DNA from 2 places in the Paenibacillus sp. GCM10027628 genome. Region 2 is predicted to be linked to the other one. Evidence: a T-box and tRNA genes for the amino acid it is inferred to sense, from the RefSeq annotation. Region 2 holds a T-box; the other holds one or more tRNA genes.

Region 1 (3,415 bases), on a different contig from region 2:
TGACCTGCAACTGCTGCAAGTCACCACCGGGCAAGAACAAGCTGTGCATATGCGAACTATGCGCAGATTGTCCAAATTCCCGGAGCTGGATACATCCCAGCTCCTGAAGCTAGACGCCGCGGTAGACGTTTCGGCTACGCCGGAAGACTCGAACGCGACGCGAAAAAGGCGAGTCCTCTTTCACCTTGAAAGAGTCTCGCCAGAGGCGCGCTGGTACATACGCAGCGCAGAAATTCAATGATGAAAGCCTGCTCTCTGGCCAGCGTGTGCATACAACTAGCGAGCAGGCTTTTTTATTCCTCCGGCTGGCCGGACGCTTTACGCAGCTCATTTGCCATACGATGGAATTCGTCACGAGCGGCTGAAGAATTGGTTGCATTATATCCGGCTGCAAGAAATGGAATAAGAATATTGGCGTCTTGAACGGATAGCGGGTAGGTTACCGGTTTCGCTTGCAATTGCCACCAACCTTCATTTCCGTAAGATTCATCAAAGTCCACGCCGATGCCATGAGCCGTCACATCGTTCTCGAATTGGTACAGATTCAAGAAGGTCGACTTGCTGCCTCTGCTCCAGGCATATGTCTGCCAAAATCGAGAACAAGCGCCTGCCGCGCGTACCGCCTCGACAACGTCATAAGAACCGTATACACCGGTAAAATAACCTGGAGTCGCTTCACTCGCAGCTCGGATGTAAGCAAGGACTGCCGGCATTTGCCCTACGGTGGCGTCAAAGTCAACCGCGAAGTAAATGCAACTGCCTGCTGGTTGACCAACCGCATTAGCTACCTGTAAGGCTGTAGCCCCGTCCTCTAGTCCGGCAGTGCGTCCGCCGAGCGCTCGGCTCGCCGTCGTTTCAAAAACGGAGACAATTTGCAAACCCGCCTCCGAAATGGTCTGCGCTTCCGCTTTCGTTAATGCTTTAAATCCGCTCGGAACGAGATATCTGGCAACGAACCTGTAACCATCCTTGAAGAAAGCCGCTGCCGTTTGCGCCGTTAGTGGCGTCGAGCAATCGAATCCTTTGGTCATTTCAAACACCCTTCCCTTCTACTAGTTTCATATAAAATATGCTGGCATAGGGAACAATGCAACTGACGCCTACCTTAATTATGTAAAACTAGGTCGCCCGTTTCAACAAATAACCAAAAAACTCTCAACAAAAATGAGAAAACCTCTATCGAGGCCACTCAATGATGAGCGACCGCGCTTAGAGGTTGGTTTTATCGCCAATAAGAAAGCGGTTTTCGGGAACCGAAAACTTATACTTTCTTATGTGATAAAAAAACTCTTGCATTTGCAAGAGTTTCATCATATGGGCCCAGAGGGACTCGAACCCCCGACCAATCGGTTATGAGCCGACCGCTCTAACCAACTGAGCTATAGGCCCAAATACAAGTGATTTGGTTGCGGGGGCAGGATTTGAACCTGCGGCCTTCGGGTTATGAGCCCGACGAGCTACCGAGCTGCTCCACCCCGCGTCATTGGTTGCCGATTACAGCGACAAAAATAAATATACACCAACCGCGTGTGGAAAGTCAAGCATAATTTTATTGGCACTATTGGAAAAATCAGGTGCTGAAGCGGACGCCAAAGCGACCTTTTTTGGATTTATATACTTCGACTTCTTGCGGGCATTCGTAACCGTAAATCCACCAATCCTCTTCCATTCGCTTTGCCAAACAACCGGCTTGGAATTTGGAATCGTAAAGTTTGGCCCAATAAATCCAATGCATATGTGTTCACTCCGTTTATTTATGATCGATATCCCTATCATAACCAAAAAGGGTTCTGCTTATGAGGCGTTATTTCAATTCCTGCAGTTTTAGAAAAAGCAGGAAAGCGGTATAATAAGAGAACACTCAATCTAAAGGAGGAATCAATATGAACTGCGGAATCGCCATTTTTCCATCCAAGCAAGTTCAAGACGCTGCCAACAGCTACAGAAAACGGTATGATCCTCACTATAATTTCATTCAACCGCATCTGACAATCCGGGAAAAAGAAGAATGGGACGAAATGCAGCTTGCATCCGCAGTGGATCGATTGGAACAAGTAACAAGATCCATTGCTCCTTTCGAGATTGAATTCAATCGGTTCTCTTCCTTCTACCCTGTCAACAATGTCATTTATTTAGCACTCGCGGACACGACAAATATGATAAACCTGCACCAGGCCATTTGCACGGAGGAACTGGTGGAAACGAATAGGACTTTCACATTCAATCCTCATCTCACGATCGGTCAACAGTTAGGTGACGACGAACTGCACGACGTATTATCCAGTCTTAAAACAACCACGGTTGATTACCGATCCCGTGTTGATCGCGTGCATCTACTGTACCAAACTGAAAATGGAGCATGGACCGTTTATCAGACGTTCCTGCTCCGTGGATGAAAAAAAGCCGCAAGAAAAGCTCGATTTTGAGCATTTCTTGCGGCTTTTATCTCATTGCTTAAATGTTGTCAACAGACGTTTTACGGTTTCACCGTTTTCACCGGCAAAAGTCTCGAATACTTTGACGGTCAATGGGAAATCAAGCTGTCCGGAATTAACGTTTAACGTTATCGTATTGGTGCCATTAAACAAGCGACCTTCACCCGATAAAGCCTGTGTTGAACTGCCTACAGGGTCTCCGGTATTGTTGTACAATTCGAACAAGAGCTTAGAATTAAATGAATCGGCAGTTACTTGTTTATCCGATACGATATCCAGATCAAGTTTCAATTTATAGTTATAAGTCATGTTTCCTTGGAATATAGCCGAGATGGACCAATCTTTGATCTTCACATCATAAGGGTACACCTTAAGCACATCGTCTGTTACATCATTTGTCTGAACTGGCACTTTCGCAGTCGCAAGCAGTGACTTATAGGAAGTTTCCCCACTGGCTTGATTGCTGTACAAGTTCATTTTCAGCCCTTCTCCTGTCTCAGATGAAGGTAAAGCATAAGCATAGCTCACAACGTAGGAAGCTTTAGGAACAACACTAATTGCAGTTTTTGCCTGTCTGCTTCCAGCATAAGCAAAACCATCTTTACTAACCAATTCCGTTTGGATCGCAGGGATCGGGATCGGTCTATCGCTGTTGTTAGTCAGCTTGAATTTTGCAACAGCCGTATTGAAGCCGTCATCTTCATTTTTTGTTATATGAAGCTCTTCAAGTGTAACATCTACATTCGACGGCACAAATTTATTCGTAGAATCCAATTTTACCGGAGTTCCCAGCTTGTAGTCCGGAGCAGGAATAACACCTTGAGTTACAGCGCCGGTAGGTAACAGAATATTCACACGACCTACCCTGTACGTATCGTCACCACCCGTGGAGGCGAATTTCTCCGGCGTTACAACATTCAAGCTTGAGAATTCAGTGTCCAGATCACTTGGAATGACAATATGCACATATTTCTTTTCAC
Region 2 (3,415 bases):
CGCACTTGCTTTGGCGGCAGAAGGGGCTCAAGTGTCCATCGTGGCCAGGAATATCGAGTCTTTGAAAGAGGCTGCGGCATTGATCTCGGAGAAAACAGGCGTGGAGCCGTTGATTGTTGCGGCTGACGTTTCCGTGGAACAGGATGTTCACCGAGCGGTAGAGCTGACGATGGAACGATTCGGCGGCATCGATATTCTGATTAACAATGCCGGCACTTCGGCTGCGAAGCCCTTTGAAGATGTGCCAACCGAGACATGGGAAGCTGATTTGGACTTGAAGCTTTTCGGTGCGGTTCACTTCGCACGGGCTGTCATTCCTTGCATGCGGAAGAACGGAGGCGGCGCTATTCTCAATGTTACCGCAATTGGGGGGAAAACGCCGTCCGCTTCCTCCATGCCGACATCGGTCAGTCGTGCTGCGGGACTAGCGCTGACCAAGGCGATGAGCAAAGATTTGGCCGGCGATAATATCCGGGTCAACGCGGTTTGTATCGGGTTAATCCGCAGCGATCAGATCGAACGGATGTGGCGGGCCAAAGCGCCGGAGCTCACCTGGGAACAGTTTGCAACGGACCCGAGCCACGCAATCCCGCTGGGCCGGATCGGCCATACGGAAGAAGCCGCTAAGGTGATTACTTTCCTTGTCTCCGAAGCGGCATCCTACGTGACCGGAACCTCGGTAAACATTGATGGCGGCAAGTCTGCAGTGTTGTAACCGGACTTAAGTCGAGCACAGAACCATCCCGGGGTCCAGCCGGATTTCATTCTCACGCCTGTTATCTCGTTCCATATTGTTCCTGTAAAGTGAGGGTATCAAATCATTTACAGGAAAGGGTGTTTGGGGTTGAGTAATCAAGCAATTAGGGCAACGAACCCGGCGGGCAAGTTATTTGAAGGGGAAAAATGGCTGGTGCTTACAGGGCTTCTCGGATTTCTGCTGGCAGGAATATGCGCAGTGTGGGTATTGCTGTATGGGGGACCCGTATCCCCTAAAGGCAATGTTTTAAATGCATGCTCCTTTGATGCTGCTATAGGCATATTTCTGTTGTCGACGGCAGCAATCACTCCGTTGACTGCGATGGGTCCGAAAGGCAGAGCTTTCTTCCGATGGTCATATATCTTACTTGCGCTTTATTCTTACTTGGCGGAAACGGTACAAAATTTTCGCGGTGTGAACCCGAGGTTCGTGAACGGAGGAGCCCCCTTCGATGTCGCAGTCGGTTCCATTTTTGCTTTCGTAGCTTTGTTGTTGATTCTGTGTTATCTGTTTTTGGCCATTCAATATTTTCGCAAAAAAGCCTATAAGCTCCGCCCGGAGCTGGTGGTGGGTATCCGATACGCGATGGTCGCAATCATGATCTCGTTTGCCGCCGGCATCTGGATTTCTTTCAATCAAGGACGTACCGTCGGCCTTCACGGCAATATTATTTGGCTGCATGGCCTTGGCTTTCACGCTCTTCAGGCAATCCCGTTTGTGGGCTGGCTTGCTGAACGCGCATCGCTTACACGCAGCAGATTGATCCATATAACAGGCTGCACCTATTTATTAGGGTTAGCTGCGATCGGCTGGCAGACGATCCTCGGCCGCTCCATCTTAGAGTGGTCCGCACTTCCGGTTCTCGCTGTTGGTTGTTTTCTGATCGCATTAGCGCCAGTGGTACTTATGATGCGTCGCACAGCTGTTGTCCATAGGAGTTATTGATCAGGTTTGTAACGAAGTTGACATTCTTTTGAAGGGGTGCAATAATAAATTAACTGAATGTTCTTATTAAATTCATTGACGAGAACGAGTACGCTAACCCCTTGTTTCCCAGAGAGTCGGCCTAGAGCTGAAAGCCGATATTCAAGACTTAGCTGAAAATCCTCTCCGAGAAGGAACGCTGAAGCATCTGAGTAAGCAGCCCCGGGATCCCGCCGTTACAAGGGCCGCGTATGATAGTACGTAGAATGAGGAGCTGTCCTGATCATTTGCTGAATGGTCACGATGGAACTAGGGTGGTATCGCGAGATGAAATCTCGTCCCTTACGGGGCGGGATTTTTTTGTTTTTTATTTTAGAAAAAGAGAGGATGTCACCCATGAGAAAAGTGGATGTCAAAGAGAAAGCAAGAACCCGCGAACTTCGTGTTCTGGAGCAGTGGAGACGAAGCGATACGTTCCGCCAATCAATTGAAAACCGCAAAGGCGGGCCGAACTTCGTCTTTTACGAAGGACCGCCGACTGCCAACGGAACGCCCCATATCGGACACGCGCTCGGTCGCGTTATCAAAGATTTCATCGGCCGTTACAAAACAATGACCGGGCACCGTGTCGTCCGCAAAGCAGGTTGGGATACGCACGGCTTGCCTGTCGAGCTTGGCGTACAGAAGCAGCTCGGCATCTCCGGTAAACAGGAGATCGAGCAATACGGCGTAGCCAAATTCGTTGAAATGTGCAAAAACAGCGTATTTGAATATGAACAGCAGTGGCGTGAATTGACAGAAGCGATTGCATACTGGACGGATATGGATCATCCTTACGTGACGCTTACGAACGATTATATCGAGAGCGTTTGGCATATTTTAGCCGGCATTCATCGCAAAGGGTTGCTCTACAAAGGCCATCGTGTCAGCCCCTATTGTCCTGACTGCCAAACAACGCTTAGTTCACATGAAGTGGCGCAAGGTTATGAGGATGTCAAAGATTTAAGTGCCACGGTGAAATTCAAGAGCACGGGCGGAAGCGAAATCTTTCTCGCTTGGACGACGACCCCGTGGACCCTTCCTGCAAACGTAGCGCTCGCGGTGAATAAAGACATTGACTATGTCAAGGTGAAATGGCAAGGAGAGGTATACATCGTCGCCAGAAATCTAGTGGAAAAAGTATTCCGCCAAGACTACGAAATATTATCTGCTCATAAAGGATCGGAATTTGTCGGCACCTCTTACGTACCTCCATTCAGTTATGTTAGCCCGAAAAGAGGACATATTGTCGTTGAAGCAGACTATGTCATGGATACGAGCGGTACCGGCATCGTTCATATTGCTCCGGCGCATGGAGAAGATGATTACCGAACGGCTCGTGGGCATGAACTGGATTTTGTAAATGTAGTGGACTTGGCCGGCCGGTATACGGATCAGATTGCCGATTTTGCAGGACGATTCGTTAAAGATTGTGACGTCGATATCGTGAAAAACTTGTCGGAGCGCAGCTTGTTATTTGCCAAAGAGCGTTATGAGCATAGTTACCCTTTCTGTTGGCGCTGCAAATCCCCGCTGCTCTATTATGCGATGGAAAGCTGGTTCATCCGTACGACCGCAATCAAAGACCAACTGATCGAGAACAACAGTAAAATCGAGTGGTATCCTTCCCATTTGCGCGATGGACGCTTCGGCAAGTTTCTCGAGGATCTCGTTGATTGGAACATCAGCCGGAAT

The links. The T-box of region 2 lies ahead of ileS (isoleucine--tRNA ligase). A T-box ahead of a tRNA ligase gene usually reads a tRNA of that ligase, here a tRNA-Ile.
Region 1: it encodes a tRNA-Ile, which carries the amino acid that the T-box ahead of ileS (isoleucine--tRNA ligase) is inferred to sense. The anticodon was not compared.

Annotation. Positions count from the first base shown of each region.
Region 1 is NZ_JBHTHA010000036.1:366,405-369,819, forward strand. It holds gene ACFQZT_RS24690 (hypothetical protein) at 1-241, shown strand, start outside; gene ACFQZT_RS24695 (DUF1906 domain-containing protein) at 294-1,031, opposite strand; tRNA gene ACFQZT_RS24700 (tRNA-Ile) at 1,316-1,389, opposite strand; tRNA gene ACFQZT_RS24705 (tRNA-Met) at 1,404-1,480, opposite strand; gene ACFQZT_RS24710 (hypothetical protein) at 1,571-1,735, opposite strand; gene ACFQZT_RS24715 (2'-5' RNA ligase family protein) at 1,884-2,396, shown strand; gene ACFQZT_RS34020 (hypothetical protein) at 2,448-3,415, opposite strand, start outside.
Region 2 is NZ_JBHTHA010000017.1:86,688-90,102, reverse strand. It holds gene ACFQZT_RS15950 (SDR family NAD(P)-dependent oxidoreductase) at 1-715, shown strand, start outside; gene ACFQZT_RS15945 (hypothetical protein) at 845-1,702, shown strand; T-box leader at 1,769-2,027, shown strand; gene ileS (isoleucine--tRNA ligase) at 2,078-3,415, shown strand, end outside.